Linked DNA regions of Microlunatus soli. The protein of the gene in region 1 interacts with the protein of each later gene in a pairwise test. Links are inferred from orthologs where the notes say so. Each region holds a gene or a part of one and is shown in the gene's direction. Other genes may lie near its edges. The genes, in order: aceE and nth.

Region 1 (15,419 bases):
TGGGCAAGAGCGCCGGTCGGGCGATCAAGGAATTCAAGGACGAGACCGGTATCCCGGACTCATCGACGACGGCCGACCTCGCGGAGCGCCCTGCCGTCCCCGCGGAGCACCCTGCCGTCCCCGCGGAGCGCTCTGCCGACACCGGTCAGCGGCCGACCCGATAGCGCCCGTCCGGGCCCGGTTCCGGTTCAGCTGCTGACGGCGCGCAGGTGCTCGCCGATGTCGCGAGCGGCACCGATCTCGTTGCACACCGACCAGCGGACCACGCCGTCGGCGTCCAGCACGAACGAGCCACGGACCGCACAGCCGCGTTCCTCGTCGAACACGCCGAAGGCTCGAGCGACGGCGCCGTGGGGCCAGAAATCACTCAACAGCGAGAACCCCAGCCCGAGCTGGTCGGCGAAGGTGCGTAACGCAAAGATCGTGTCCACCGAGATCGCCAGCACCCGCGTCCCGGCGGCGGTGAAGTCGGGCATTGACGTCTGCAGCTGACCGAGCTCGGAGCTGCAGATGCCGCTGAACGCGTACGGATAGAAGACCAGCACCGCCGGCGCACCGAGCAGGTCGGCCCGACTGATCGTCTGGCCGTGCTGGTCCTGCAGGCTGAAGTCCGGCGCAGCCGCACCGAGCGACAGCGGCTCCGAGGTCAACGTCTGGGCCCTGGGGTCAACGCCGGGGGCCCTTCGGCGGCACCAGCTTGCTGGCCGTCCAGCCCGCCGAGACCGGGACGGTGGAGGTCAGGGTCAACCCGGCGGTGACGGCACCCTCGTTCAGGTCGGTGGCGTCGACGAAGCCTTCCCGGCCGACCTTGGGTGTCAACAGCCAGACGTATCCGGTGTCGTTCAGGTCGGTGATGGCGTCGAACAGTCCATCGATGATGTCGCCGTCCTCATCGCGCCACCAGAGCAGGACGACGTCGACCGGCTCCATCGCCTCTTCGACGAGTTCGCCGTCGATGGCGTCCTCGACCTCTTGACGGAGAGATTCGTCGACGTCCTCGTCCCATCCCAGTTCCTGCACGATCTGCCCAGATTTGAAACCGAGCCTGGAAACAGCCGACGACGTTCCCTCGGGCCGTGCGGTCGAGCTCACAACACCTCCAGTTCCCTCGTCCCGCCCTCCGGCAAGGACTCGTCTGGCCGTACCGTGATGGGCCGGCCGGTCGTGCGATCGCGTGCCGATCACACGTCCTTGATCCGCCAGACTGCCAGAGCTTGACCCTCAGGGGAAAGTTTGAGCGCGGCCGTTGCCGTGTCGTAACGCAGCGTTTGCCCTCCTCAGCCGCCCGGACGACGTTCGATACCGCCGGTATCGATGATCTGCGCCAGCATCTGGACGAGCGTAAAGCAGGTCCCGCTGCGCCCGTGTGGAGCGAGGTGACAGGATGGGTGGACGCAATGTTCACAAAATGCCGTCCGACGCATCAGCCGGAAGGCATCGCGGATATGCACCGACGGCGGGCCGGACCCCCGACGACAACCCGAGCACGACAAGAAGAGAAGCAGCACCACCCCTGCTGCAACACGTGAGGAGCCTCGATGGCCAGTCCTGGAAAGCTTCCAGCCATCACTGCTGAAGGCCTGCCCAGCCAGATCCCGGACACCGATCCGGAGGAGACCGCCGAGTGGCTGGAATCCTTGGACGGGCTGCTGGACTCCGACGGCAAGCATCGTGCCCGCTTCATCATGCTCAAGCTGTTGGAGCACGCTCGGGAGCGTCAGGTCGGCGTGCCGGCCCTGCGCAGCAGTGATTACATCAACACCATCTCCACCGAGTTGGAGCCGGAGTTCCCCGGTGACGAGCTGATCGAACGGCGGATCCGGGCCTTCATCCGGTGGAACGCCGCGATCATGGTGTCCAAGGCCAACCGCAAGGGCCTGGAGGTCGGCGGTCACATCGCCACCTATCAGAGCGTGGCCAGCCTGTACGAGGTCGGCTTCAACCACTTCTTCCGGGGCAAGAACCATCCCGGCGGCGGCGACCAGATCTACTTCCAGGGCCACGCCTCCCCCGGCATCTACTCCCGGGCCTTCCTCGAAGGCCGGCTGACCACCGATCATCTGGACGGCTTCCGGCAGGACGCCTCCCGGGGCGCCGGACGGTCAGTGACGTCCTACCCGCACCCGCGGATCATGCCGGACTTCTGGGAGTTCCCGACGGTCTCGATGGGCCTGACCGGGATCAACTCGATCTACCAGGCGCGGTTCAACCGCTACCTGCACAACCGCGGCATCAAGGACACCTCGCAGCAGCGGGTCTGGGCCTTCCTCGGCGACGGCGAGATGGGCGAACCGGAGTCGCTGGGGGCGATCAGCCGGGCCGCCCGCGAAGAGCTGGACAACCTGACCTGGGTGATCAACTGCAACCTGCAGCAGCTGGACGGCCCGGTGCTCGGCAACGGCAAGATCGTCCAGGAACTGGAGTCGGTCTTCCTCGGCGCCGGCTGGAACGTGATCAAGGTGCTCTGGAGCCGGGACTGGGATCCGCTGCTGCATGCCGACGTCAACGGCACCCTGGTGAACAAGATGAACACCACGCCGGACGGCCAGTTCCAGACCTACTCGGTCGAGGACGGCGCCTACATCCGGCAGAACTTCTTCGACTCCCCCGAGTTGCAGTCGATGGTGCAGAACTACACCGACGATGATCTTCGTCGGCTCGGCCGCGGCGGCCACGACTACCGCAAGGTGTACGCGGCCTTCAAGGCCGCGACCGAACACGTCGGACAGCCGACGGTGATCCTGGCCCAGACGGTCAAGGGCTGGACCATCGACGCTCTGGAGGCCCGCAACGCGACCCACCAGATGAAGAAGCTCTCGGTCGACGACCTGAAGGCGTTCCGGGATCGGCTCTACCTGCCGATCGACGATGATCAACTGACCGATCCGTACGATCCGCCGTACTTCCATCCGGGTGAGGACTCGCCGGAGATGAAGTACATGCACGAGCGGCGGGAGGCGCTGGGCGGTTACCTGCCCGAACGCCAACCGAAGCCCAAGATCGTCAAGCTGCCCGGCGACGAGGTCTACACCCCGCTGATGAAGTCGGCCGGCTCGGCCAAGGTGGCCACCACCCAGGCACTGGTCCGGTTGCTCCGTGACCTGATGAAGGACCCGGAGATCGGCCAGCGGATCGTGCCGATCGCACCGGACGAGTTCCGCACCTTCGGCATGGACTCGATGTTCCCGACCGCCAAGATCTACTCGCCGCACGATCAGAGCTACGAGTCGGTCGACCGCAAGCTGCTGCTGTCCTGGAAGGAAGGTCCGAAGGGTCAGCTGCTGCACGAGGGCATCTCCGAGGCCGGCGCGCTCGGCTCCTTCACCGCGGCCGGATCGTCGTATGCCACCCATGGCGAACCGATGATCCCGTTCTACATCTTCTACTCGATGTTCGGCTTCCAGCGGACCGGTGACTCGATCTGGGCGGCTGCGGACCAGATGTCCCGCGGCTTCCTGATCGGCGCCACGGCCGGTCGTACCACGCTGACCGGTGAGGGCACCCAGCACGCGGACGGGCATTCGCCGTTGCTGGCCTCGACCAACCCGGCAATCGTGCACTACGACCCGGCGTTCGGTTTCGAGATCGCCCAGATCGTCAAGGACGGCCTGCATCGGATGTACGGCTACTCCGACGAGGATCATCCGGGCGGCGAGGACGTGATCTACTACCTCACCGTCTACAACGAGCCGGTTGCTCAGCCCGGTCCGCCCGATGATCTTGACCCGCAGGCGATCCTGAAGGGGCTCTACCACTTCAGCTACGCCCCCGAGGTGCAGGGCGAGGGTGAGCATCCGACCGCGCAGATCCTGGCCTCCGGTGTCGCGATGCCGGCAGCGATCGATGCTCAGCGGATGCTCGCCGAGGAGTGGGGTGTGGCAGCCGACATCTGGTCGGTCACCTCCTGGAACGAGTTGCGCCGCGATGCGCTGGCCGCTGATCACCACAACTTCACCCATCCGGGCGAGGACCAGCAGACGGCGTACGTGACCCGAGCCCTGGAGGGCACCTCCGGTCCGGTCGTCGCAGTCAGCGACTACATGCACGCCGTTCAGGACCAGATCCAGGGCTGGGTGCCGAACAGCTGGTTCAGCCTCGGCGCCGACGGCTTCGGCATCGCCGACACCCGCGCCGGCGCCCGCCGCTATTTCCAGGTCGACGCCCAGTCGATCGTGGTCGGCACCCTGGCTGCCCTGGCCCGGGACGGCAAGTACGACCCGGCCGCTGTCGCCACAGCGTTCAAGAAGTACGAGCTGAACGATCCGACCGCCACCGCGGGTGTGCACCAGGAGGGCGCCGGAGCCTGACCGGGTTGACGCTGAAGGGTTCAGCCACCGGCCGTGATGCCCAGATATTGCTCGGCGAAGGCAGCCGCGGCGGTCGGTGAGCTGAACAGCCGACGGAGCCGGGACAACGCGGTTCCCGCGTGATGGGAGTCGCCGGACGACGGTCCGTGGAACACCTCCGACAGCCAGCCGGAGAATTCCTGGTAGTCCCAGACCCTGCGCAGGCACCGCGCCGAGTAGTCGGCGAGCGCGGACTCGTCTCCCCCGGCCAGCCGGCCGACGAGCGCGTCGCCGAGCGCGAACGCGTCGTGCAGGGCGAGATTCATGCCCTTGGCGGCGATCGGGGCTGTCAGATGGGCCGCGTCACCGGCCAGGAAGAGCCGACCGTACGCCATCGGCCGGACCACGAAGTTACGCATCGGGAGCACGCGCTTCTCGATCAGCCTGCCCTCGGCGAGCGGCGCGGCACCCTGCGCAGCGAGGCGCTGCTGCAACTCCGCCCAGACCCGGCGGTGCGACCAGTCCGCCGGATCGTCGTCGGGTAGGCACTCCAGGTAGTAGCGGGTCATCGTCGCGCTCCGGGCCATGTGCCCGGCGAACCCGCTCGGGTGCAGGCCGAAGACCGCACAGTCGTTGGACGGCGGCACCTCGGCGAGCAGGGCCAGCCACCCGACACCGTAATCGTGTCGCGCGATGCCGGCCCGTGACGGCAGCGCGTGCCGTGTCACGCCCTGGGCCCCGTCGCAGCCGGCAACGAAGTCGCAGCGCAGGAGCCGCCGTCGGCCGGTCTCAGCGTCGGTGTAGCTCACCTGCGGATCGGCGGTGTCGGTACCCGTGAGCTCGACATCGGCAACGCCGAAGACGATCTCGCCGCCGCGGACGTCGGCGTACTCGGCGACCAGGTCGGTCACCAGCCGCGGCTGCGGATAGACCCAGTGGTGTTGGCCGGTCAGCTCACCGAAATCGAAGCGCAGTCGCTCCCCCTCGACCCGGAACTCGCAGGTCGTCTGCCGTACGGCGTGGCGGAGCAGATCGGCCGCCAGCCCACGTCGTTCGAGGCCGCGGACGACACACTCCTCCAGGACGCCGGCCCGCGGCCGCTGCTCGATGAAGGCCCGGGACCCGGCCTCCAGGATCACGCAGTCGATGCCGGCCGCGCGGAGGATGTTCCCGACCGTCAGTCCGGCCGGGCCGGCGCCGATGATCACGACCGATCCGGTCATGGTGCTGATCATGGCAGGGGCCGTGCCCGCGGCCTGTCGACTTCAGTCCTCGCCGAAACCCGGGTGGCGGGTCGACCATTGATGCCGCTGCGACTGTTCCGGCTGCCGCGAGTCGCGGTCGGCAGTGTCTCGTTGCTGCTGTTCGGCGGTGTCGCGGTCGCGATGTGGTACTTCACATCCCTGTTCCTGCAGAACGTCCTCGGCCTCAGCGCACTCCGGGCCGGCCGCGGGCGCGGCAACCCGACCTGACCGAGCAATGTGTCGTGGAATCGGCCGCTCAACAACGATCTGCTCGGTCAACTCCGGCGATCCTCTGGGAGATGATCTTGTGGCCGGCACCGGGGGAATGGATAGTATCCGGAGCGTGAGAGGAGCTTGCGATGCCCGTGATCAATAGCGCCGAGGTGATCCTGGCCGACCTCGAGGTCGAGACCGTGCGGACCGACGCGACGCAGAGTTTTGTCAAGCAGGAAACGATTCTGGTACGACTGAGCACCGACGACGGCCTGATCGGGACGGGCTACTCCTACACCATCGGGACCGGCGGACCGGCGGTCGTCTCGCTGCTGCAGGAGAGTCTGCTGCCGTTGCTGATCGGCGAAGATCCACGCTGCGTCGAAGCCTTGTGGCGGCGGTTGCACGACAGTACCCATGCCACCACGGTCGGCGCGATCACCTCGCTGGCACTCGCCGCCGTCGACACCGCGCTGTGGGACCTCCGCTGTCTTGCTGCCGGACAGCCGCTGTGGTGCCTGGCCGGCGGTTATCGGCAGGCGATACCGCTGTATGACACCGAGGGCGGCTGGTTGCATCTGGCGACGGACGAGTTGGTCGCCGGCGCCTCCGCCTCTCAGCGCGCCGGCTGGCACGGGGTCAAGATCAAGGTCGGCAAGCCGTCGGTGACCGAGGACCTCGCCCGGCTGCAGGCGGTCCGGGATGCCGTCGGTGCCGAGTTCCCGATCATGGTCGATGCCAATCAGTCGATGACCGGCGCCGAGGCGGTCCGCCGGGCGGCGGCGTACGAGGCAGTGGGCTTGGGTTGGTTCGAGGAACCGTTGCCGGCCGACGATGTCAGCGGTCACGTCCGTCTCGCCGCCAGCACCTCGATCCCGGTGGCGGTCGGTGAATCGTTGTACTCGATCGGGCAGTTCCGGGATTATCTGCAACGCGATGCCGCCCATGTCGTCCAACCCGACGTCGCGCGGATCGGCGGCATCACCCCGTGGCTGAAGGTCGCCCATCTGGCCGAGGCTCATCACGTCGACGTCTGCCCGCACTTCCTGATGGAGTTGCACGTCAGCCTGGTCGCCGCGGTGCCCAACGGCCGCTACGTCGAACACATCCCGCAGCTGCGGGCGATCACCACCGAAGAGGTCGAGATCGTCGACGGACATGCGTTGGCTCCGGATCGGCCCGGCATCGGCATCGCCTGGGACTGGGACGCGATCGACGACCGCCGAACGCGGTAGCACGCGCTGAAGACGTCCCTCCGATTCGACCTGGGCCGAATGCCGAGCCCGGTCGGCCTACGGCTGAGTAGCCTCCTCTCGCTGAACTACTGCCGAGGGCAGTCGAGCTGAGGAGATCTGGTGTCCCATCCAGAGCGACCTCGATCCGGGAGGCGGGTCGGGTTGGTCGTTATCGGCACGATCGCGAGTATCGCCGTGATCGGAGCCGCGGTGCTGTTGATCCTCACGTTCGCCCGGTTCGGTCCGCTACGCGCGGCCGCACCGGCACCGCTGCCCCCTACGCCCGGCAGCAACGGCAGTGCGACGACCAGGCCACCGACCGCCCCGACCGACCGAGAGTCCGCCACGACCACCGCACCGTCCCCGTCCGCCGGCCCCCTCGGCGCGCCGGTACCGTGCAGGACCGGCCGTCCGCAACCGATGTGCTTCGACGACCGGGTCGTCAATTCCCACCACCTGAGGACGTACTTCAGAACCGAGAAGTCGCGCGACTTCGGGTGGAAGTGCTACCAGCGCGGTGACAAGGTGCCGAAGGTCGGCAAGCAGCGGGAGATCGGAAGCTGCAGCGTCGCGCACTACTACCCGGAACGGAAGTTCAACTGGCAGCAGGAAGTCACCTGGACCAACCTCAGCAACGACCCGAAGCGCAAGCTCGACGAGATCAGCGCATCCGTGGCCGTCCGTAAGGGAGTCACGACCGATCGCGAGGTAACACCCGCCGACGCGCGGCTGGTCGCGGATGCGGCTGTCGGCACGGCGCTGAAGGCCGCATTCGGCGAGCACAGCGAGATCGCCGATCAACTGCTCGACGCGTACACGACCACCTGTCACGACACCGCGGACGGACATCCGTCGAAGACCTCGACCGGTTACACGATCACCTGTGACCAGCCGTTCGTGCTCGACGTCGGCAACCTGCACCAGATCTCGGAGTCGGTTTCGTTCAGTTCCTACCCGTGACCGACACTGTCGGTCGGCGAATCAGGGTCACTCGCACCACTCCAGCAGCCGATCGACCGGCCAGGTGTTGATGATGCGATCCGGCTCGATGCCCACGGCGGCTGCGCGTTCGCAGCCGTAGGCCAGGAAGTCGAGTTGGCCCGGTGCGTGGGCGTCGGTGTCGATGGAGAACAGGCATCCGGTCTCGTACGCCAGTCGCATCAGGTCGTCCGGCGGGTCCTGCCGTTCGGGCCGGGAGTTGATCTCCACCGCGGTGTCGAACTGCTTGCAGGCTTCGAAGACGACCTCGGCGTCGAACACCGACTGCGGTCTGGTCCCTCGCTCGCCCTCGACCAACCGACCGGTGCAGTGGCCGAGAATGCTGACCTGAGGGTTGGCGATGGCGGCCACCATCCGATGGGTCATCGACTCCGAATCCGAGCGGAGCTCGGAGTGCACGCTGGCGACCACCACATCCAGCTCGGCCAGCAGGTCCTTGGTCTGATCGAGTCCACCGTCGGTCAGGATGTCGACCTCGATCCCCCGCAGTACCCGGAACGGCGCCAGGTCTTGATCAAGTTCGCTGATCACCTCCAGCTGCTCGCGGAGCCGCTCGGCGGACAGTCCGCGTGCGACCTTGAGCCGCGGCGAATGATCAGTGATCGCCGCGTACTGATGACCAAGATCAATTGCGGTCGTCATCATCTCCCGCAGCGGGCTGCCACCGTCGGACCAGTCCGAGTGCAGGTGCAGATCGCCACGCACCGCCGACCGCAGCTCGACCCCGCCGGTCGCCAGCGGCTTGGCGGAACCACGGAGCTTGGCCAAGGCATCGGGTACGACGCCGCTCTCGGCCTGGCTGATCACCTGTGCGGTCTTCGGTCCGACCCCGGCGAGCTCGGACCAGCTGCCGCGTCGACGGTGATCATCGTGCTCCGCGCCGGTCAGTCCCTCGACCGCGTCGGCCGCCCGCCGATAAGCGCGGACCCGATGGGTGTCGGCACGGGAACGTTCCAGCCAGAAACCGATCTCCCGCAGCGCCGCCACCGCATCGGGGTGGTCGTCGCCGCCGATGCTGCCGGTCCCGGGTCCGTCCACGTGCTTCTCCTCCCGTGGCGCCCGATTCCCGATGGCCCGATTCGGCTTCGAGCGCAGACGCCGAATCAAACTCTACTGGGGCCGCGCTACAGCGCCAGAACGGAGCCGTACCGTTTCGCCTCGCCATCGGGGATGCCGATCATCCCGTCAGGTCCGCGACATCCGACGGACCGGCCGATTGTTGTTGATCATGATCACCCGGTACCGAAGGCCGGCGGTGCTGTCAGTAGGCGACGGCGGTGCCGTAGGCGTATTGCCGGCTACTGTGGTCGGCCTGTCGCAGTCTCGGAGTCGGACCGAGTCCGGGAACACCGACGATGACCGCCCCATGACCGGCGTTCTCGTGCGGTGCACCGATCACCAACCCGGCGGACGAGCCGGCGAGGGCGGCCCCGGTGAGATCGCCGTTCTCGACCCAGCCCGGCATCCCGGCCGTCGCCTGATTCCAGCCCTTGCCGGTACCGATCGTCTGCACCACCCCAGTGGCATACGCCGACTTGATCTCCTCCTCCGGTGCCCCGACGATCAGTTCCAGCCGATCACCGAGCACGGCCGAGGTCACCGCCCAGCCCAACCGGTCCCCCTCCTCCACCTGCCCGGTCATGCCGTACGAGTCCTGATCCCAATTGATGATGGTGCCGTTCGGACGACCGGTCGATCGGGACAGCGGCACCACGGCCACCGTGCCGGCGTGCCGGAGCCCGTCGATGCCCTCGTCCGGCGCGCCGATCAGCAGCCGCGGACCTGCGGCATCGGCCGGCGGCGTCACATGCACCGACCATCCGAAACGGTCACCGGATTCCGCCGTGCCCGGGAAGCCGGTCCGAGCCTGACTCAACGAGTGCGGATCAAATCGTCCTTGATCGGACAGCACCAGCACGGTGCCGGCGTCGGCCACTCCGGACGATGTCTGCCCCGGTGCTCCGATCGCCACGATTCCTTGATCAACACTGATCGACGTCCCGAACCCGGCCTTCGGCGACGGCGCACCGGCGACGCCGGCCGTCGCGTAGCTGATGGTCCTGGCGTCCGCGGCGGTCTGGTTGCCGTCCCCGCCGCGGATCCGGAACGACGTCACCGACCCGGCACCGCCGACGCCGCCGACAACCGCACCCGGCGCACCGATGTAGAGGCGTTCGGATCCCCGTTCGCCTTCGTCGGCGTCGCGCGGCGTCGACGCCACCGCTGCCCCGAAGTGGGCACCCGGCTGCGGCGTACCCGGTACGCCCGCGATGCCGGGGGCGAACCGGCCGAACTCCTCGAGCGTGCCCGAACCGGTCATCCCGTAGATGTAGACGGCGCCGGCCTCCTCGACCCCGTCGACGGTCTCGTTCGGACTGCCGACCGCGATCAGACTGCAGAGTTCGGAGTTGCTGTCCTGATAGCTGGACAAGTAGGTCAGCGATGACCCGAAGCCCGGCACGGTGCTGTGGATCGTGTCCCGCGTGTCGTCCTCACTCCGGTACACCTTGAGGTAGCTGCCGACCGAGTAGACCACGTCCGGCAACTGCGGCAGGCCGACCGCGACGTCGGGCTTGCCGTCACCGCTGATGTCGTCGCTGCTGCGGCAACCCGTCGCGGCCGCCGCCTGCGGGACGCCGACGGACAGGCCGACGGACAGCATCGCAGCGGTCAGCAGGACCCGCCATCGGCGGCGCGCCGCACCGTGGCTGCCGGTCACCGGGTGCCGTTCACGGCGATCGTCGTCGATCATGACCACTCCTGGGGGTGAAGTGTTGAGATCACTCTAGGGCCAGGCTCAGGGCGCGACAGCGGATCCGTACCGGTCGGCGTTCGTGCTCGGTGCGAGCCAGCGGACCGGGTCGGAGTCGCCGGCAGGACCGCGGTAGATCACGGCGCCCGATCCGGCGTTCTCGCCAGGCACCCCGATCACGCCACCGGCCAGCGCTGCACCGAACCGGTCACCGTTCTCGTTGCCGCCCGGGATGCCTGAGCTGGACTGACTCAGACCGAAGTCGTCGTCACCGATCACCTGGACCATGCCCGCATCGCGGTGACCGTTGATGTCCTCGCCGGGAATCCCGATGATGAACTCCCAGTTGTCTCCGATCAGCACCGAGGTGATCGCCGAACCGAACGCGTCACCGGCTTCGGCTGTGCCCGCCAGATCCGAGGAATCCTGGTTCCATCCGGTGCTCACCGGCACCGGCGCGCCACTGTCGATGCGGATCGGAACATTCACCGCCGATCCGGCATCGGCTACCGACGAGAGATCCTCACCCGGGACTCCGACGACCAACGGGATCACCGCATCACCCTCCTGGCCGGCCAGCTCGATCGCCGCCCCGAACCGATCACCGCGCTCCGAACTGCCCGGCACGCCGGAGGTCGACTGACTCAGCTGACGCGGCGCGAACGGCGCGGCATCGTCCTCGGCCATGATCAGTGCCGCGCCCGCGGCCACACCGCCGACCGCCTGTCCGGGAGCGCCGATCGCCACCACGCCGTGGCTGACCGAGAGCGCCGCCCCGAGGGCACCGTGCGGCGTCGGTGCACCAGGAACGCCGGCGCTGGCGTAGCTGATGATCTTGCCGTCCTCGGCTGCGGGACGGTCCGCGGTCCCGAGCCGGAAGGAGGTGACACTGCCGGCATCGGCAACCGACGAGACGTCCTGCCCGGGCGCCCCGACGTACAGCCGGCGTGACCGCGGATCGACCTCGTCGTGCAGTCGGGTCGCTGACGCCACCGTTGCGCCGAAACGGGCGCCGGCCTGAGCGGTCCCCGGTACACCGTCATGTCCTTGGGTGTACCGGCCCCGTTGGACGAACTCGTCACCGTCCCAGGCGTAGACATAGACGGCGCCCGCTGCGGCCTTGCCGTCGACCGTCTCCTGCGGGCTGCCGACCACGAGTTGGCTGCAGAGCCGATCATCGCCCTCATTGACGTAGGACGACAGTTGGCCGACCGAGGAGCCGAAACCGTTGGGCCCTTGGAGCCGGACGACCTTTTCCCTGTCCTCGTTGGTGATCCGGACCTGGACCGTGCCGCTGCGGCCACTGGCGCCCGGGGCACCGATCACCGGGTCGGTGCGGTAGTCCCCGTCGAAGTCGTACGAAGCGCGCAGGCACTCCGGTTCGGCGGCCGCCCGCGGAGCACCGATGATCAATCCCGCGATCACCAGAGTGGATGCCAGCGCCGCGGCGGCCAGCCTGTGGCGGGTTGATGACTTGTCGCGGTTCTGGTTCGCGTTGATCATGGTGGCTCCTCGGGCGGGATCTGCTCACCTTAGGTGAAGCTGTGAGCGTCGACGGGCCGAATCGATCACGATCAGTAGGTCGATTCGATCACGCCGAGCAGCACGTTCGGTCACGACCGGAACACGACCGGTTCCACCCGGGCGAGGTCAACCGAATACGCTGCGCACCATGGCGGCAACTCCTCGCGGCATCAGCCGATCTCTGCTGCCGTCTGCCAAGACCCGGGCGGCGATCGCCAAGCGGATGGCGGCGGTGTCGGGTGAGATGACGACCGCGGCCGTCTCGGAGATGGAGAGCCGACATGCCTGGTTCTCCGAACTGGACGCCAAGCACCGGTCCTGGATCACGCTGGTCGCGCAGGCCGGTATCGACGGGTTCGTCCAGTGGTTCGCCAATCCTGAGCCGGAACGCCCGTCGACCGCCGACGTCTTCGGTTCCGCACCTCGGGAGTTGGCTCGGCGGATCTCGCTGTACCAGACCGTCGAACTGGTCCGGACCACGATCGAAGTGGCGGAGAACCAGATCGACGAGTTGATGCCGCGCGGCGACCGCGCCGTGCTGCAGGCCGCCATGATGCAGTACAGCCGGGAGGTCGCGTTCACCGCTGCCGAGATCTACGCCCGGGCGGCCGAACTGCGCGGGGCCTGGGATGCCCGGCTGGAGGCGCTCGTCGCCGATGCCGTGATCCGCGGCGAGACCGACGAGACCGTGTTGTCGCGCGCCTCCGCATTGGGCTGGCGATCGTCGGCCAACGTCGTGGTCGTGGTCGGCCCGGAGCCGGCCGAGGAGCCGACCGTCGCGATCGAGAGCATCCGGCACGAATGCGCCAAGGCCGGGCTCGACATGCTCGGCGCCGTTCAGGGTGATCGGCTGGTGGTGGTGCTGGGTGGTGGCGAGATCGCCGCGCCCGATGTCGCACTGCGGATGGTCGAGCGGTTCGCCGACACCTTCGGCGCCGGCCCGATCGTGATCGGCCCACCGGTTGATCATCTCGCCGAGGCCACCCGCAGCACTCGGGCGGCGCTGTCCGGCTACCGGGCGGCCGCCGCGTGGCCGGATGCCCCGCGACCGGTCCGGGCCGACGATCTGCTGCCCGAGCGCGCGCTGTCCGGCGACGGCCATGCCCGCCGTGCTCTGGCCCGCGACATCTACGCTCCCCTGGCGGCAGCAGGGAGCGGCCTGCTGGAGACCTTGATCGTCTTTCTTGATCATGGCGCCAGCGTCGAGGCGACCGCCCGTTCTCTGTTCGTGCATGCCAATACCGTTCGCTATCGGTTGAAGCGGATCAGCGAGGTCACCGGTCATAGCCCGACCGACGCCCGGGACGCCTACGTCTTACGGCTGGCACTCACCCTGGGGCGGCTGCTACCGACCGACGGCAGGCAGACCAGTTGATCTTGGACCGTCGGCGACGAGCCTCGGCCCGTCAGCCGCCGCGGAGCACCTCGAGGGCATGATCATATTTTCCGGCCAACCTGGTGCGGGTCCGGTCGTCGAGCCGAGCGACCCGGGCCGGATCGGTGTTGTCGGCGATGTCGGCGAACTTGACGCGTAGCGCCAGCGGATCCGCCCTGACCCGCCGGTAGTAGTCGTCCGGTTCATCTTTCTCGACCCTGGTCAACGCGACCACCGCGGCCACGATCGCCGCGTCGAAGTCGGCGGCAAGATCATCTGCTGTGACGTCGGTGTCCTCGACCACGTCGTGCAACCAGGCGACGACCCTGCCGTCATGATCATCTTCGGCCAATCGGTCGGCGACCCGTTCGGGATGACCGATGTACGGCTCGCCGCTCTTGTCGGTCTGCCCCCGATGCGCCTGGGTCGCGATCGCTATCGCCCGGTCGACGCTCTCCGCTGTCGCCATCTCGTACTCCCTCACGTTCGGCTGGTGGCTGCTTCGCATTCTGCCCATCCCCTCCGACGACATGCCGATCCCAGCAGTTACCGGGCCGCCGACCTCGGCCAGATTGCAACAGTTGCTACCGAATCGCCCCGGGCCAACCAACACCCGAGGGCGATTTCGCAACAGTTGCTGCGATGTGACCCTCGTCGCCTGGGCGTTGCGCGGGATCAGACGAGAAGCCCGTAACCTCATCAGACACACCAGTCACATTGGTCACTTCTGCCAACGTCCGATCCGGTCATCAGGGGTAGACCTGTCCGTGCACTGGTCGGGTGTTTGTAGGGATCTGACAACTCGACATCAAGAGATTCGTCGTGTCGTTGCAGGGCTGAACGGGGGTCGGCGCGGAAGAGTTGTCGCGTGCTCGCCATTGTCGCTCCCGGTCAGGGTGCCCAGACCCCAGGTTTCCTGAAACCGTGGATCGCCGAACCGACCTTCTCCGAGCGGTTGGACTGGTTGTCGGCGGTCAGCGGACTTGATCTTGCTCACTACGGGACCGAGGCCGACGCCGAGACGATCCGAGACACCGCGATCGCGCAACCGTTGCTGGTGGCCGCCGGCCTGTTGGCCGCGCTCGAACTCTTTCCGCATCCGACCGACGCCTTCGCCCATATCGGTGTTGCCGCCGGACATTCGGTCGGCGAGATCACTGCGGCAGCCGGCGTCGGTGTCCTGACCGCCGAGCAGGCGATGGTGCTGGTCCGGGAGCGGGGCCGGGCGATGGCCGAGGCCAGTGCCGCGACGCCGACCTCGATGACGGCGGTGATCGGCGGCAACCCCGACGAGGTGCTGGCCAAGATCGACGAGCATGGGCTGACCGCGGCCAACAACAACGGACGCGGCCAGGTCGTGGCCGCCGGCACCGTTGACCAACTGCGAGCGTTGGCCGGTGACCCGCCGGCCCGGGCCCGGCTGATCGAGCTCAGCGTCGCCGGCGCGTTCCACACCGTGCACATGGCGCCGGCGGTGCAGCATCTGTCCGATCTGGCCCGCGCGGTTTCCACCCACGATCCGCGGACCCGGTTGCTGTCCAACGCCGACGGACAGGTGGTGCACGACGGGGCCGAGGTGCTGCAACGCATCGTCCGCCAGGTGTCCTCCCCGGTCCGCTGGGATCTGTGCATGACGACGATGGCCGATCTCGGCGTCACCGGCCTGCTGGAGATGCCGCCGGCCGGCACCCTGACCGGCATCGCCAAACGCAACCTGAAGGGCGTCGAGGTGTTCGCAATGAACACTCCCGATCAGCTCGGCGACGCGGCCGACTTCGTCCGCCAGCACGC
Region 2 (15,046 bases), 3.1 Mb from region 1 along the record:
AAGCCGTCGTCGCGGCGCCCCGTGTCGCACGACATCAGAAAGACCGGCTGGCCCTGCCAGTCGGGAGTCTCGCGGATCAACGCCGCCAACTGGTCGGCGTCCAACCAGGTCGGACCGACCTTCGCCCGGTCGGCTGTGCCGTGGATGTCGACGACGTAGTAGCCGGGCTGCTGCGCCAGCGTCCGGGCCGCCTCCCGCATCGGCTGATCATCGGCGGGGTAGAAGGAACGACCGGCCGGCGTCGGCTCGCTGTCGTCCAGGATCTCCTGCAGCACCGGCGGCAGTGCCTCGTCCGCGGCCGCCCCTTCCTTGATGCTGTTCGCTCCGACGGTCACGACGCCATCCCGTCCACGGCCGCGAGCGCTGCCGTGACCGCGTCTGCCGACGGTTCGGCCGGAACGAATCCTTGGTCGCGGACATGGGACAGCAGTCCCGCATCGACGGGCACGTCGTGCCGTTCGGCGTAGTAGATGACCGCACCCGACCAGACCCACGCGCCGTCGGTCAGCAGGGTCAGCGGGACTGCCGGCTTACGCTCCGGGTCGAGCTCGTCGGGCGCCAGCGACCGTGCAGCCCGGATCACGCAGCCGCCCTTGAGATAGCTCAACACCGCGTCCCGATCTCGCTGCCACTGAGCCGGTTGCGACGATCCGACCTGCAGCGGCCCGAGCTTGGCGATCTTCATGGGTTCCTCCTCGGATCAGCGATCCGACGCCCCGTCGGATGTCCTGACAGTCTGCGGGCGGACATCGCCGCGACGGCGTGGTTATCCACAGCCTCGGATCGTCAGCCACCCGACAGCCGACCCACAGGCTCTGCACAGTCGAGCGCGGCACCGTGGTCGGCATGAACGAGAACGGGCCCGGCAACGGCAACGACCCGCAGGGGCAGGCGGGTCAGCAGCACTTCTTCGGACAGGGCGACGGTTTCGGCCGGCCGCCACAGCCATCCCCGTACGGCACCGGCTACGGCCAGGGCGGCTACGGCTACACCGAGCCGACCGCGGCGTACGAACAACAGCCCGGTCAGCAGCCGGATGACCCGGAACGTACGACGATCTTCGACCGCCCGGCCGGCGGCTTCCCGCCACCCGGCGGGCAGGGCGCAGGCACCGGACAGGGTTCGGCGATGGCCGGCCCACCGGCACCCCCTGCCGGCAGCAGCCCGTCAGCACAACCCGCACCGCAGCCGTCGCCGCGACGACGGGGTCGGGCCGGCCTGATGGTGTTGTCGCTGGCACTGGCCGCGCTGGTCGGCGGCGGCGTCGGGGTCGGGTCCTATGCCGCCCTCGGACGGGACGGGCAACAGGTCGCCTCACCGATCAACGTCAGCACTCAGCGGGCACCGCAACAGGCCAAGACCGACGGCACCGTCGAGGACGCGGCCAAGGTGATCGAACCGTCGGTGGTGACGATCACCGTGCAGTCCGGTACCAGCGGCGACATCGGCAGCGGCGTCGTGCTGGACAAGAACGGCCACATCCTGACCAACAACCACGTCGTCGCCGGCAGCCAGAGTGGCGGCGGCTTTCCCGGCAGCCAGGGTCAGGTGAGTGGACAGACCAAGATCACCGTCACGTTCAGCAACGGCAAGACCGCGCAGGCGAAGGTGGTCGGCAGTGACGAGACCGACGATCTCGCCGTGATCAAGGTCGACGGCGTCAAGGATCTGAAGCCGGCGAAGTTCGCCAAGTCGTCGTCGCTGTCGGTCGGCCAGTCGGTGGTCGCGGTCGGCGCACCCCTCGGACTGTCCCAGTCGGTCACCAGCGGAATCGTCTCCAACGAGGCCCGCCCCGTCCGGTCCGGCAACAACAACGACGCGGTCTACATGGCAGTGCAGACCGACGCGGCGATCAACCCGGGCAACTCCGGTGGCCCGCTGGTCGACCTGGACGGATCGGTGGTCGGCATCGACTCCTCGATCGCCTCGACCGACGAAGGCGGCGCCGGCGGCGGCAGCGAGTCCGGCAACATCGGCATCGGTTTCGCGATCCCGGCCGACGTCGCGGTCCGGGTCGCCTCCGAGCTGATCGACAACGGCAAGTCCGAAGACGCCGTCCTCGGTGTCACGATTGCCGGCACCGACGACAGTTCACTCGGATCGACCACCACCGGCGTCCAGTTGCGCAGCGTCGAATCCGGCAGCGCAGCCGACGACGCGGGGTTGCGGGCCGGTGATGTGGTGACCGCGCTGAACGGATTCAAGGTGACCACAGCCGACGGTCTGATCGCCGCGACCCACTACTACGCACCGGGCACCGCGGTGCAGGTCGACTATCAACGCGACGGACAATCCAAGACCGCCAAGGTCACCCTCGGCTCCGCCTGACCCCCACTCTTCCCGCGCACCTTCGAGGTCCCAGCGCAGGCTGCAAGCAGCGCTGGAACCGCAAAAGTGCGCGGGAACCGTACGGGGTGGGTCAGCGGGCTCGGCGTTCGACGCGTTCGACGTCGATCAGGGTGACCGAGCGCGGCTCGAGCCGGATCCAGCCGCGGGCGGCGAAGTCGGCCAGCGCCTTGTTGACCGTCTCGCGGGACGCGCCGACCAGCTGGGCCAGTTCCTCCTGGGTCAGGTCGTGGTGCACATGCACCCCGTCCTCACGATGGTCGCCGAAGCGGTGCGCCAGGTCGAGCAGCGCCTTGGCGACCCGGCCCGGCACGTCGGAGAAGACCAGATCGGCGTTGGTGTCGTTGGCCCGGCGGAGCCTGCTGGCGAGTTGACCGAGCAGACCCTGAGCCACCTCGGGACGGCCGACCAGCCACTTGTTCAGCACCTCGTGCTCCAGGACTCGCAGATCGCAGACCGTGACGGCGGTCGCCGTGGTCGAACGCGGTCCGGGATCGAAGACCGACAGCTCGCCGAACATCTGGCCGGGGCCGAGCACGGCCATCAGGTTCTCCCGGCCCGCCGAGCCGCTGCGGCCGAGCTTGACCTTGCCGCTGACCACGACGTAGAGCCGGTCCTCGGTGTCGCCCTCGTGAAACAGGATCTCGCCTCGCGCGAGATTGACCGTGCCCATTGCCGCCGACAGCGCCGCCACTGCCTCGTCGTCAAGCCCTTTGAACAGCGGAGCCTGTTTCAAGACTTCGGGGTCCACGTGCCCTCCTGGTCATCTCCAATTTCCCCCGACAGGCTACCGTCAGCCGCCGTGGTGTGCACCACGTCATCGCAGCGGCGCGGCGTCGTAGGCTGAGCCGTATGACTCCTGGCTCCACCTCGCCGACCGAAACCGACGCCGCGGCCGACGGTGTGGCACCGAGCCGGACGTCCCTGGTCCGCCGAGCGCGCACGATGAACCGTACTCTGCACGCAACCTATCCCGACGCGGCCTGCGAATTGGACTTCGACAGCCCGTTGCAGTTGTTGGTGGCGACGATTCTGTCCGCACAGACCACCGACAAACGGGTCAACCTGGTGACCCCGATCCTGTTCGGTCGCTATCCCGACGCCGCGGCGCTGGCGGGCGCGGACCGGGCGGAGATGGAGGAGATCCTCAAGCCAACCGGGTTCTTCCGGGCCAAGACCGAATCGATGCTCAAGCTCGGGGCGGCCCTGGTCGAGCGTTATGACGGACAGGTGCCCGGCAAGCTCAAGGAGCTCGTGACGTTACCGGGTGTCGGGCGGAAGACCGCCAATGTGGTGCTGGGCAATGCGTTCGGAGTGCCCGGGATCACCGTCGACACCCACTTCGGCCGACTGGTCCGTCGTTTCGGGTGGACCACCGAGACCGATCCGGACAAGGTCGAGGCCGAGGTCGGCACTCTCTTCCCGCGGAAGGACTGGACCCAGCTCAGCCACAACGTGATCTGGCACGGTCGGCGACGCTGCCACGCCCGCAATCCTGCCTGTGGCGCCTGCCCGTTGGCCCGCTGGTGCCCGTCGTACGGCGAGGGACCGACCGATCCGGCGAAGGCGGCGAAGCTGGTCCGGGAACCGCGGGGATGATGCCCGCAGCTCGCCCGGCGGCGGTCGCCGCAGGACTGTTGATCTTGCTGACCACCGGCTGCTCGGCATTGTCCCCCTCTGCGACCCCGGGTACGACCCCGTCGGCCCAGCCACCCGGCGCCTCGACCTCCTCAGATCCGAGCCTGGCGGCGGCGAAGAAGCAGGCCGGGATCGCCGACTGCCCGACCAGTGACGCCGACGCCCAGGCTCAGCCGGATGGTCTGCCGGCCGTCACGTTGCCCTGTCTGGGCGGTGGTCGGTCGGTCAATCTGGCCGGGCTGCGAGGCACCCCGACCGTGATCAACATCTGGGCCCAATGGTGCGGCCCCTGCCGGCAGGAAGCGCCGCACCTGCGGGCCGTCGCGGAACGAGCCGACAACAAGATCAACTTTCTCGGCATCGACTACGACGACCCCGATCCCGCTGCCGCGATCGACTATGCCGGGCGGGCGAAGTGGAGCTATCCGCAGCTCCAGGATCAACAGAAGTCGATCAAGCCCGGACTGCGGATCCTCGGGCCACCGCAGACGCTCTTCATCGACGAGAGCGGACGGATCGCCTACCGTCACAACGGTCCGATCACCTCCGACCGGGAACTGATCGACGCCATCGATGATCATCTCGGGGTCCGGCTGTGAGTCCGGACGACGGCGTTCCGGCCTGGCTGGACACCCTGCGGAACAGCCTGGATGACCCGGGCACCCCGCACACCTTCACCGAAGAGGAACGACGCCCGGCGGCGGTGTTGATCTTGCTCGGTGAGGACACCCTGCCGGGGCCGGACGGCGGTGCACCCGTCGGCGGACCGGATCTGTTGTTCATCGAGCGGGCGGCAGGGCTGCGCTCGCACCCCGGGCAGGTCGCGTTCCCCGGTGGCGGATACGAGCCCGGTGATCATGATCTGGCCGACACCGCGCTTCGCGAGTCGGTGGAGGAGACCGGGCTGGATCGGGACGGGGTCCAGGTGCTCGGGGAGCTGGCCACCATCGAGGTCCCGATCAGCGGCTACCAGGTGACGCCGGTGCTCGGCTGGTGGCGGCGGCCGAGTCCGATCGGCGTCGTCGATCCCGGCGAGGTCGCCGCCGTGCTGCGGATCCCGATCGCCCGACTCGCCGATCCGGAGAATCGCTTCACCATGACCCATCCCAGCGGACGGTACGGTCCCGGCTTCTTCATCGGGGAGTTGTTGATCTGGGGGCTCACCGCCTACATGGTGGACGGCGTCCTGACCCGCGGCGGCTGGCAGCAGCCGTGGGACCGGCGTCGTACCAAGAACATCCCGGACCGCTACCTCGGCAGAGTTTGAGGTCCCGTTACGCTCGTTCGGCCCGATACCCTCACAGGGGTCTTGTCCGGGTCGGATCCACACGAAGGAGCAGCACCGATGACCGAAGATCAAGAACTGGCGCAGAGTCTGAACGCACGGTTCGCCGATCTGCTCGGCGAGCACGCCGACGTCGGTGCGGAGCTGGTACGGCGCTACGCCGAGCCGCAGCGGCACTACCACGATCAGCGACATCTGGCCCACGTCCTGGATCGGGTCGAGGAGTTCGCGACCGCCAAGCATGATCGTTTCCTGGTCTCGTTGGCCGCCTGGTTCCACGATGCGGTGTATGCGATCCCGACCGCCGAACTGAGCAACGAGGAGGCCTCGGCCCGACTGGCCATCCGTACGCTCGGTCGCTGCGGCTTCGAACAGGAGGAGATCGGCGAGGTCGCCCGGCTGGTCCGGCTCACCGAGACCCATCGACCGTTGGGCTCCGACGCCGACGGCGAGTTGCTCTGTGACGCCGACCTGGCGATCCTCGCCGCCGAACCGGAGGACTATCGCCGCTACGTCGCCGACGTTCGCGCCGAATACCCCAAGCTGGATGATCAGGAGTTCGCCCGCGGTCGACTGGCTGTGCTGCAGCGCTTCGGTGGCCGGGACATCTTCCGGACCAGCAAGGGCCGCCGGTTGAACGCCGCCGCCCGGACCAATCTGACCACCGAGGCCCTGCAGTTGATCGACGACCTCGGCGTCCGCGCCGACTTCGACCCCGACGAGTGGCCCCTCAACGCCGGCTGAGGAGTCGTCGGCACCCGCAGACCACTCGCCAGGGGCCACCCATCTGGGCGATTTCGTAACACATGCGACCGTCTCGCCCCTGGCTGCCGCTCTCCAAGGGGCGATTCGGTAACACCGACTGCCATCTGACCGGACTGAGTGTGGACCGTTCGACGCCAGTACGCGACGGGGCGGGTCGCCGCTCGGCAGGATCGGATCCGAGGTCAGGCGTCGGAGCCGTGCAGGGCGTCGCGGAGGGTCACCCGGGCGCCCACCCGGAGCAGTGCGTTGCGGTAGATCCGGGACGCGATAGCGATCACGCCCGCGGTGCTCGCGATCAGGATCAGCAGTGACAGCAGCGGCTCCCACCAGGCGGCGTCGGAGACGAACATCCGGAACGGCATCCCGACCGCTGCCGAGAACGGCACGTAGGACATGATCGTGATCACCAGGTCGTTGTCGTTGAGGAAGATCACCAGGAAGTAGGGGATCATCACCAACATCGTGACCGGCATCAGCACCGACTGCACGTCCTCCTGGCGGGAGACCAGGGAGGCTGCGGCGGCGTACATCGCTGCCAGCAGGACGAAACCGATCACGAAGAACACCACGAACCAGGCGATCGGTGCCCCGAGCGCGCCGAGCAGTTGGGTGTCGCCGGTGACGGTCAGGCCGACGACGGCGCAGGCGCCGAGCAGCACCACCTGACCGAAGGCCAGCAGACTGTTCCCGATGATCTTGCCGGTCAGCAGTACCGACGCCGGAATGGTGGACAGCAGGATCTCCACGATCCGGGTCTGCTTCTCCTCCACGACACTCTGCGCGATCGTTCCGCCGAAGGTGACCGCGGAGATGAAGAACACCACACCGAAGGCGAGTGCGGCGAAGTAGCGCACCATCGGCGACATCTGGGACCGGTCCAACAGCTCGACCGAGGGCTTGACGCTCAACAGCGCCACCAGTTCGTCCGGGCTGGAGTCCTCGGCGATGATCTTGAGCCCGGTCCGGTTGCCGTTGTCGCTGATCACGACAGCATCCACGGTCCCGTCGCGGAGCAGCTGAACTCCCTGTTCCCGGTCGTTCACGGTCTTGACCGTCAGCTCTGGACTGTCGGCGATCTGCTGTGCCGCCGGACCGACCGCGGCGACCGGGGTCGAGTGATCACGATCGGCCAGCAGGCCGCTGATGATCACCGAGGCGAGTACGCCGGCCAGCATCAGCGCGGTCGAGATCAGGAACGCCTTGCTGCGGACCCGAGCCAGGATCTCCCGCTCGGCGACCAGCCAGATCTGTTGGCTGCGGTTCACTGGATGACCTCCTTGAAAATCTCGGCCAGCCTGGGCCGGCGAGGGGTGAAGCTGAGCACCGGGCCGCGTTCGACGGCCCGCGTCAGGACGGCCTGTGCGGCGTCGGCGGAGTCGGTCTCGAAGATCGCGTGCGGACCGTCGAACTCGATCACCTGGACCCCGGACTGATCACGCAGCCAGCCGGCATCGAAGCCGAAGGTCGCCTGATAGGTGCTACCGGCGTACTGTCGGCGCAGCGCGTCGCGATCACCGGTCGCCCGGATGGTGCCGTCGGCGATGATCACCAGGTCGTCGCAGAGCTGCTCCACGATGTCCAACTGGTGTGAGGAGAAGAGCACCGGCACGCCGGCATCGGCCCGCTCCTTCAACACCGCGAGCACGACGTCGACCGCGAGCGGATCCAGGCCGGAGAACGGCTCGTCGAGGATCAGCGCCTCCGGGTCGTGGACCAATGCCGCCGCGACCTGGGCCCGCTGTTGGTTGCCCAGGGACAGTGTCTCGACCCGGTCGCCGGAGCGTTCGGCGAGTCCGAGCTTGTCCAGCAGATCGGTGGTGTTGTGCCGAGCCCGGGACGCCGACAGCCCGTGCAGTCGGGCCAGGTAGCCGAGTTGCTCACCGATCGGCATCTTCGGATACAGCCCGCGTTCCTCCGGCATGTAGCCGAAGCGTCGTCGGTCGTCGGCGGTCAAGGACTGCTTGTCGAGCCGGACCTCGCCGCTGTCGGCGGCCAGCACGCCCAGCATGATCCGCATGGTGGTGGTCTTGCCGGCGCCGTTGCGGCCGACGAAGCCGGTGATCCGTCCACCGGCGACGTCGAAGCTGACATCCCTCAGCACCCGCCGCCCGGTGAAGGACTTGTTGATCTTCGACACTTCGAGCATGACCTCAGCCTAGGAAGCATCGCCCGGTCACACCTCCGCACCAAGGGGGAGATCCTGGCTCCACCCTCAGCCGGACCCGGCACACCCGCACCCGATCACCGCCGCACCACTTCCGTACCTTCGCACCACGTACACCTGGTGCGAAGGTACGCAACTAGTGCGACGGTGGGGGTGGGTCGAGGTCGGCCTGTTGGACGAGCAGGGCGATCTGGACCCGGTTGGCGACGTCCAGGTGGTCGAGCAGTCGGGAGATGTAGGTCTTCACGGTCGGCAGCGAGATGCTCAGCCGATCGGCGATGTCGGCGTTGCTGAGTCCGTCGGCGACGGCGCGGCCGACGTCCCGTTCGCGCGGTGACAGGTCGGCCAGCCGGGCACGTGCGGCGTCCCGGGACGCCGTCCGGTGATCTTGGCGTACGTGGTCGAGCAGCGCCCGCGCTGCCGTCGGAGCCAGTGTCGGTTCGCCACGGCCGGCCGCACGCACAGCATCGACCAGATCTTGCGGCGGTGTGTCCTTGAGCAGGAACCCGACCGCTCCGGCGGCCAACGCCGCCAGCGCCAGTTCCCCGGTGTCGAAGGTGGTCAGCGCGAGCACCCGTGTCGCGGGGCTGCCCTCGGCGATCCGTCGGGTGGTCTCGATGCCGTCCAGGACCGGCATCCGCAGGTCCATCAGGATCAGGTCTGGCGCGAGAGATCGTAACTGGGCAAGGCAATCCCGGCCGTTGGACGCCTCGCCGACGAGGCGCAGATCTGGCAACCCGTCCAGCATCATCCGCAGTCCGGAGCGGACGATCGGGTCATCGTCGACGATCATGATCCCGATCGCCGCCGGCGCGGTCGCAGGATCCACGGCCTCCATCACGCCGGAGCCGTCTCACTCGACTGCGTACCGGTCAGCGGACTTGCTGCGGCGCGCGGAAGATCGGCGCCGAGCGGCAGCCGGGCGTGCAGCGTGAAGTCGTTCGGTGATCGGTCGATGTCGAGACTCCCTCCGAGCAGGGCGACGCGTTCGGTCAGTCCGACAATGCCATAGCCGGACTCCGGCAGCGGCGCACCGGGTCGGGCCGATGGTGTTTGCGCGGCGATCGGGTTGCGGACGGTGATCTCCAGACTGCCGTCGGTCCTGTCGATCGTGAGTGACACCGGCTGGCCGAAGGCATGCCGTCCGGCGTTGGTCAGCGCCTCCTGGACGATCCGGTAGACGGCCCGACCGATCGGCGGAGCAAGATCATCGAGAACGTCCTGATCGATCCGGACGCGCAGGTCGGTCCCGGTCGAAGAGTGGGAGTCGAGGAGTTCGCCGAGGTGGGCGGCCGAAGCGATCGGCCGAGATCCGTCGGTGTCGTCGGTGTCGCGGAGTACGCCGAGGATGTCGCGCAGCTCGGTCAGCGCCAGATGGGACGACCGTTGGATGGTCGTGGCGGCCGCACCGACCTGAGCGGAGTCCAGGTCCGGGCGGAAGGCCAGGGCACCGGCATGCACCGAGATCTGCGAGATCCGATGGGCGAGCCCGTCGTGCATCTCGCGGGCGATCCGTTGCCGTTCCATGCTGCGAGCCTGCGCGATCCGCAGATCACGCTCGGCCTCGGCCCGTCGGGTCCGGTCCTGCAGCTTCCACAACAAGCTGCGCTGGGCTCCGATTGCGCCGCCGCAGATGCCGCAGGCCACCATCGTGACTGCGGTTGCGGCCGTCACGCCGAAGACGAAGAACGCGATCCCCTTCACACCGGCCTGGGGAACATGGTCGCTCGGCAACCCGGTGCTGAGGTCGATCGGAACCAGCATCTGGGCTGCGTAGATGATCAGCACGCCGGCACCGACCCATCCGTACTGTCGCCAGCGGCGTCGAGTGGCCAGCGAACACGACGCCCAGAGGAACGGGCCGAACGCCGGCGGCGACACCGCAGCACAGCAGAAGATCAGGAGCGGCGTGATTGCCGGGCGGCGTCGCCGGAAGAACACCAACACCCATCCGGCAGCACCGAAACCGATGGTCAGGATGATCGACCACGTGGGTTGTGTCCCCGCGCCGATCACGGACACCACCGTGTAGATCCAGGCCGCAGCACTGATCGCCGCACTGATGCAGATCCGCCCGAGAAGAGCGTTCGGGGTGAGCCGAGGTGGCGGCGGATCGGCCTCGTCGATGGCGTTCATGATGGTGACAATAGGAACGTCGAGGTCCGACCGATAGTCCTCCACGGAATGATCCGCCTTCGTCCGAAAGGATGACCGCCGATCGGCCGCACCCCTGAAGCGCTGAACCAGCCTGCCGCACCGTTTGCGTACGTTTGCACCAGGTGTACAGGGTGCGAAGGTACGCAAACGGTGCGGCAAGGGTGTGGTCCGGCGGACCGGGCGAGGGACTACATGGTGGCGAGGTAGTCGGCGGGCTGTTGATCACCGACGATGGCGCCGTCGGAGACCACCAGGACGCGTTCGACCCAGTGCAGGGACTGCGGCCGGTGGGTCACCACCAGCGTGGTCCGTCCCTGGGCGGCGACCCGCATCGCCTGGTTGACCTTGCGTTCGCTGGCCAGGTCCAGATTGGAGGTCGCCTCGTCCAAGATCAGGATCGACGGATCGACGATCAGCGCCCGGGCCAGGCAGAGCAGCTGCCGCTGACCGGCCGACAGGGAACGGCCCCGTTCGGTGATCAGCTGTCGGTAGCCACCCGGCATCCGGGAGATGAACTCGTGTGCACCGACCGCACGGGCCGCGGCCTCCACCTCGGCATCGGACGCGTCCGGCCGACCGTAGGCGATGTTGTCGCGGACCGACCGGGTGAACAGGTGCGGTTCCTGCGGCACGTATCCCATCCGGTTGCGGTAGTCGGCCAGATCGAACTGATCAAGGTCGATGTCGTCGACCAGAATCCGGCCCTCGGTCGGATCGTAGAACCGCGACACCAACTTCACCGTGGTCGACTTGCCGGCACCGGTCCGACCGACGAAGGCCACCCGCTGACCGGCCGGGATGTGCAGGTCGACCCGCTTCAGCGCGTCGCTGGTGGTGCCGGCGTAGCGCAGCCGGACCCCCTCCAGCTTGATGTCGCCGTTGATCACGTCCGGCCGGACCGGAGCATCCGCAACCGGGGTCGAGGTCTTCAACCCGAGCAGCTCGCTGATCCGGACCAGGCCGGCGCGGGCCCGCTGGTAGACGTCGAACACGGTGGCCAGCTGCTGGATCGGTGCGAACACCTGCGCCAGGTAGAGCATGAACGCCAACAGGGTGCCGACCGCCAGCGTGCCGGCGTCGACGAACCGCGCGCCCAGCCCGAGGACGGCGACGGTGGCCGAGGTGGACAGGATCTCGATCACGCCGACGTAGACCGCGGTGGCGAACGAGCTGCGCTTGGACCAGAACATGAAGTCCCGGCCGAGGGCTGCGAACCGGTCCAGGTTGGTGGCCTCCCGCCGGTAGGCGTGGGTGACCCGGATGCCGGCCAGCGATTCCTGCAGGTTGGAGTTCAGGATCGAGGTCCGCTCCCGAGCCTCGTCGTAGGCGACCGACGCCCGGCGGCGATACCACCAGGTCGCCACGGCTGCCGGCGGCACCACGCAGAGCACGGTCAGCGCCAGCCGCGGATCCAGCGCCAGCACCACGATCGACATCCCGGAGAAGGTCAAGATCGCCATCAGCAGGTTGATCAGACCGACCTGCAGCAGCTCCGCGATCGCGTCGATGTCGGAGGTCATCCGGGTCATGATCCGGCCGGCCTGGGTGCGGTCGTAGAAGTCGATGCCGAGCCGCTGCAACTGCCCGTAGACCCGGGACCGCAGCGCGACCAGCAGCCGTTCGGTGGTGCGCTGGGTGGTCAGCTGCGAGCCGCGCTGGACGAAGAACAGACCACCGGCCAGCAGTGCGGCGCCGACGCAGACCATCCCGAGCACCGGCAGGCTGCCGTCCAGCATGCCGCCGTTCACACCCTCGCGGATCAGCAGCGGATTGACCAACGCCAGTACGGTTTCCAAGGCCACCAGCAGCAGCCCGGCCAACAGCCCGTACCGGTAGGGGCTCAGGAACTTCACCAGCTTGAACGGCTCGGATCGCCGGCCCTCGCCGTCCAGGTCGACACCCGGATGATCATCGAAGGTCGGCAGTGCGGCGATCTTGGCGGCGACATCCGGCGGAGTCTCCAGCTCGGCCGGCGGACGGCCGCTGGCATCCTGCCGGGACTCCCAGGCCGAGGCGGTCGGCGCGAAGTCGCCCCGCCGGGCGGCCGGCAGCAGACCGGCAGCGTCGTCGTCGCCACCGGCCATCTCGCCGAACAGATCCCGGTAGAGCGCGCTGCGGTCGAACAGTTCCTCGTGGGTTCCATGATCGACAACGTGGCCGTCGTCGAGCAGCACGACCCGGTCGGCCATCCGCACGGTGGACTCCCGGTAGGCGACCATGACCGCTGTCCGGCTGGCCAGGAACGGCCCGAGGTTGGCGTGGATCTCGTGCTCGACCTTGGTGTCGACCGAGCTGGTGGCGTCGTCCAGCAACAGGATGTCGGGGTCGACCAGCAGCGCCCGGGCCAGAGCCACTCGCTGTCGCTGACCACCGGAGAGCGTCATGCCCTGCTCGCCGATCAACGTGTCGTAGCCGTCGTCCAGCCGGGTGATGAAGTCGTCGGCCATCGCCGCGCGGGCGGCAGCCCGGATCTCGTCGTCGGTCGCGTCCGGCCGACCGTAGGAGATGTTGTTGGCGATCGTGTCGGAGAACAGGAAGCTGTTCTCGAACACCATCCCGACCCGGCCGCGGAGCTGGGACAGCGACTGGGCGCGAACGTCGACGCCGTCCACCAGCACGCTGCCGTCGGTCGGGTCGAAGAACCGGCCGATCAGCTGCATGGCGGTGGACTTGCCGCAGCCGGACGGACCGACCAGGGCGATCGACTCGCCGGCGGCGATGCTCAGATCAAGATGGCGCAGCACCTGATGGCCGTCGCCGTCCACATAGGCGAAGGAGACATCGCGGAAGTCGATGGTGCCGGCCTGGTCGGTCGGGGTCACCGGCTCGGCGGGCTCGGTCAGGTCGGGACGCAGGTCGAGGATGTCGCCGATCCGCTCCACCGCGGCCTGGCACTGCGGCAGGTTGCTCAGGATCATCCCGATCACCCGGGCCTTGCCGGCCAGTCCGGTGAGGTAGCTGGAGAAGGCGAGGAAGACGCCGACGGTCAGGTAGCCGTTGATCACCAGCAGGCCGCCGAGGGCGATGATGATCACCTGGCCGAGTTGCGGCCCGGCCATCAGCGAGGCGAAGAACGGCGCCCGCAGCCGGACCGCCCGGACCCGTGCTCGGAACATGTTCAGCAGAGCATGGTGCAGCCGGGTCGTCTGGGCAGCCTCCTGGCCGAAGGCACGGACCACCCGGACGCCGAGCACGGCCTCCTCGATCTCGGTCATCAGCTCGGCCTCCTTCTGCTGGGAGTCCCAGCCGGAGGCGTGCACCTGGGTGCGCATCCGGTGTGTGATCACGAACACGGTGCCGATGATGATCATCACGACGACGGCCAGCAGCGGCGACAGCCGGAACATCACGACCAGCGAGACGGTGATGCCGACGGTGGTGGCCGCGACCTCGGCGATGAAGCCGATCAGCATCTGCACCCAGCGCAGATCTGTGCTGGCCCGGGAGACCAGCTGGCCGCTCTGCAGTTGCGAGTGGCCGGAGAAGTCCAGTCGTTGCAGGGTGTCGTAGATGTCGTTGCGGATGTCGTGCTGGATCGCCAGCGCGGCCTTGCCGGAGCGGTAGCGCCACAGCATCGACAGCACACCGATGATCAGACCGAACACGGCCAACAGGCCGAGCCAAGGCAACAGCGGGCGATTCTTGGCGATGATCGCGTCGTCCAGCACGATCTGCTGGATCAGCGGCAGGGTCGAGCCGAGCGCGGCGTAGACCGCGGCCAGCACGGCCGTACCGATCAGCAGCCGACGGTGGCGGTTCAGGACGGGGAGGAGCCGGCGTCGCCAGGACGGCGGAGTGGGCGACTGCAGGGAGTCGACGGTTTCGGCGGGCGGCGCGGACGGACGGGTCCGGAGCGCGGGCGCGGACATGGAGTCTCCGAAGTTGATCTTGGAATGGGCTGCAGGAGGATGTCACCCGGGACCGCAACGGCGGTCGTCGGGTGCAGGCAGCAGGCATCGCTGCCGCGGTGTCGGGACACGGCGGCGTGTGGAGGGGGATGCTCAGGAGAGGGAAGAGGTGGTGGCGGTGTCGATCCGTTCGGCCCGTGTCGTCGGCTCGGAGCCGGCGAGGGGCGGATCGATGGCGCGATGGTTGTGGCGGCTCAGCGTCCACAGCCGATTAGGGCAGAAGCACCTGGAACACCAGCTAAGAGGAGTGGGATGGGAAGACGAGAGAAAAGTCTTGCACCATGTCACCGCAGAACTCAACTGCAGACCCGTTGTATTGCCAAATGCGATAAGAGATATTTCTCCGCACCGGTGTCTGCGGGCTCTGTCAGGAGACGGGCGTCACAATTCCGTGCTCGTAGGCATAGATGACGGCCTGGATCCGGTCGCGGAGTTGCAGTTTGGCCAACAGGTTGGAGACGTGGGTCTTGACGGTCGCCTCGCCGACCACCAGCTCCGCGGCGATCTCGGCGTTGGACTTGCCCTGCGCGATCAGCGCCAACACGTCGGACTCCCGTTCGGTCAGCTGGGGGATGTGGGCCGCCGCTCGGTCCGGATGTGCAGCTGCTGCCGGTCGGCGTTCATGATCACCGGGCGACAGCTGTGCGGGATCGCCGGTTCCGGTCGCGAAGCGGGCGATCACCCGCTTGGTGACTGCGGGGGCGAGCAGCGCGTCACCACCGGCGACGACCCGGACCGCCTCGATCAGATTCTCCGGTGAGGCGTTCTTGAGCAGGAAGCCGC

What was found.
Region 2: the proteins of aceE (region 1) and nth interact in binary tests that used the Escherichia coli proteins (3 or more experiments, as listed by UniProt). The link is inferred for Microlunatus soli from one-to-one orthologs.

Annotation. Positions count from the first base shown.
Region 1 is NZ_LT629772.1:5,433,627-5,449,045, reverse strand. The notes cover bases 1,194-4,507. They hold aceE (pyruvate dehydrogenase (acetyl-transferring), homodimeric type), read left to right. Parts: upstream 1,194-1,538; coding sequence 1,539-4,307; downstream 4,308-4,507. Other genes in these bases: BLU38_RS24945 (4-hydroxybenzoate 3-monooxygenase), read right to left, coding at 4,328-4,507. In the rest of the region: BLU38_RS32200 (Sec-independent protein translocase subunit TatA/TatB), read left to right, coding at 1-164; BLU38_RS24960 (peroxiredoxin), read right to left, coding at 189-650; BLU38_RS24955 (DUF3052 domain-containing protein), read right to left, coding at 667-1,092; more of BLU38_RS24945, read right to left, coding at 4,508-5,509; BLU38_RS24940 (hypothetical protein), read left to right, coding at 5,591-5,758; BLU38_RS24935 (mandelate racemase/muconate lactonizing enzyme family protein), read left to right, coding at 5,890-6,978; BLU38_RS32110 (hypothetical protein), read left to right, coding at 7,099-7,938; BLU38_RS24925 (PHP domain-containing protein), read right to left, coding at 7,966-9,015; BLU38_RS24920 (hypothetical protein), read right to left, coding at 9,239-10,729; BLU38_RS24915 (hypothetical protein), read right to left, coding at 10,775-12,232; BLU38_RS24910 (PucR family transcriptional regulator), read left to right, coding at 12,402-13,628; BLU38_RS24905 (HD domain-containing protein), read right to left, coding at 13,660-14,097; BLU38_RS24900 (acyltransferase domain-containing protein), read left to right, coding at 14,497-15,419. UniProt on the Escherichia coli protein: Component of the pyruvate dehydrogenase (PDH) complex, that catalyzes the overall conversion of pyruvate to acetyl-CoA and CO(2).
Region 2 is NZ_LT629772.1:2,368,976-2,384,021, reverse strand. Bases 2,131-5,071 are described here. They hold nth (endonuclease III), read left to right. Parts: upstream 2,131-3,198; coding sequence 3,199-3,945; downstream 3,946-5,071. Other genes in these bases: BLU38_RS10980 (NUDIX hydrolase), read left to right, coding at 4,580-5,071; BLU38_RS10985 (TlpA family protein disulfide reductase), read left to right, coding at 3,942-4,583; BLU38_RS10995 (Crp/Fnr family transcriptional regulator), read right to left, coding at 2,420-3,097; BLU38_RS11000 (S1C family serine protease), read left to right, coding at 2,131-2,328. Outside these bases: BLU38_RS11010 (hypothetical protein), read right to left, coding at 1-335; BLU38_RS11005 (hypothetical protein), read right to left, coding at 332-685; more of BLU38_RS11000, read left to right, coding at 847-2,130; more of BLU38_RS10980, read left to right, coding at 5,072-5,251; BLU38_RS10975 (HD domain-containing protein), read left to right, coding at 5,330-6,013; BLU38_RS10970 (ABC transporter permease), read right to left, coding at 6,217-7,299; BLU38_RS10965 (ABC transporter ATP-binding protein), read right to left, coding at 7,296-8,180; BLU38_RS10960 (response regulator), read right to left, coding at 8,335-9,027; BLU38_RS10955 (sensor histidine kinase), read right to left, coding at 9,036-10,379; BLU38_RS10950 (ABC transporter ATP-binding protein), read right to left, coding at 10,544-14,224; BLU38_RS10945 (response regulator), read right to left, coding at 14,631-15,046. UniProt on the Escherichia coli protein: DNA repair enzyme that has both DNA N-glycosylase activity and AP-lyase activity. The DNA N-glycosylase activity releases various damaged pyrimidines from DNA by cleaving the N-glycosidic bond, leaving an AP (apurinic/apyrimidinic) site.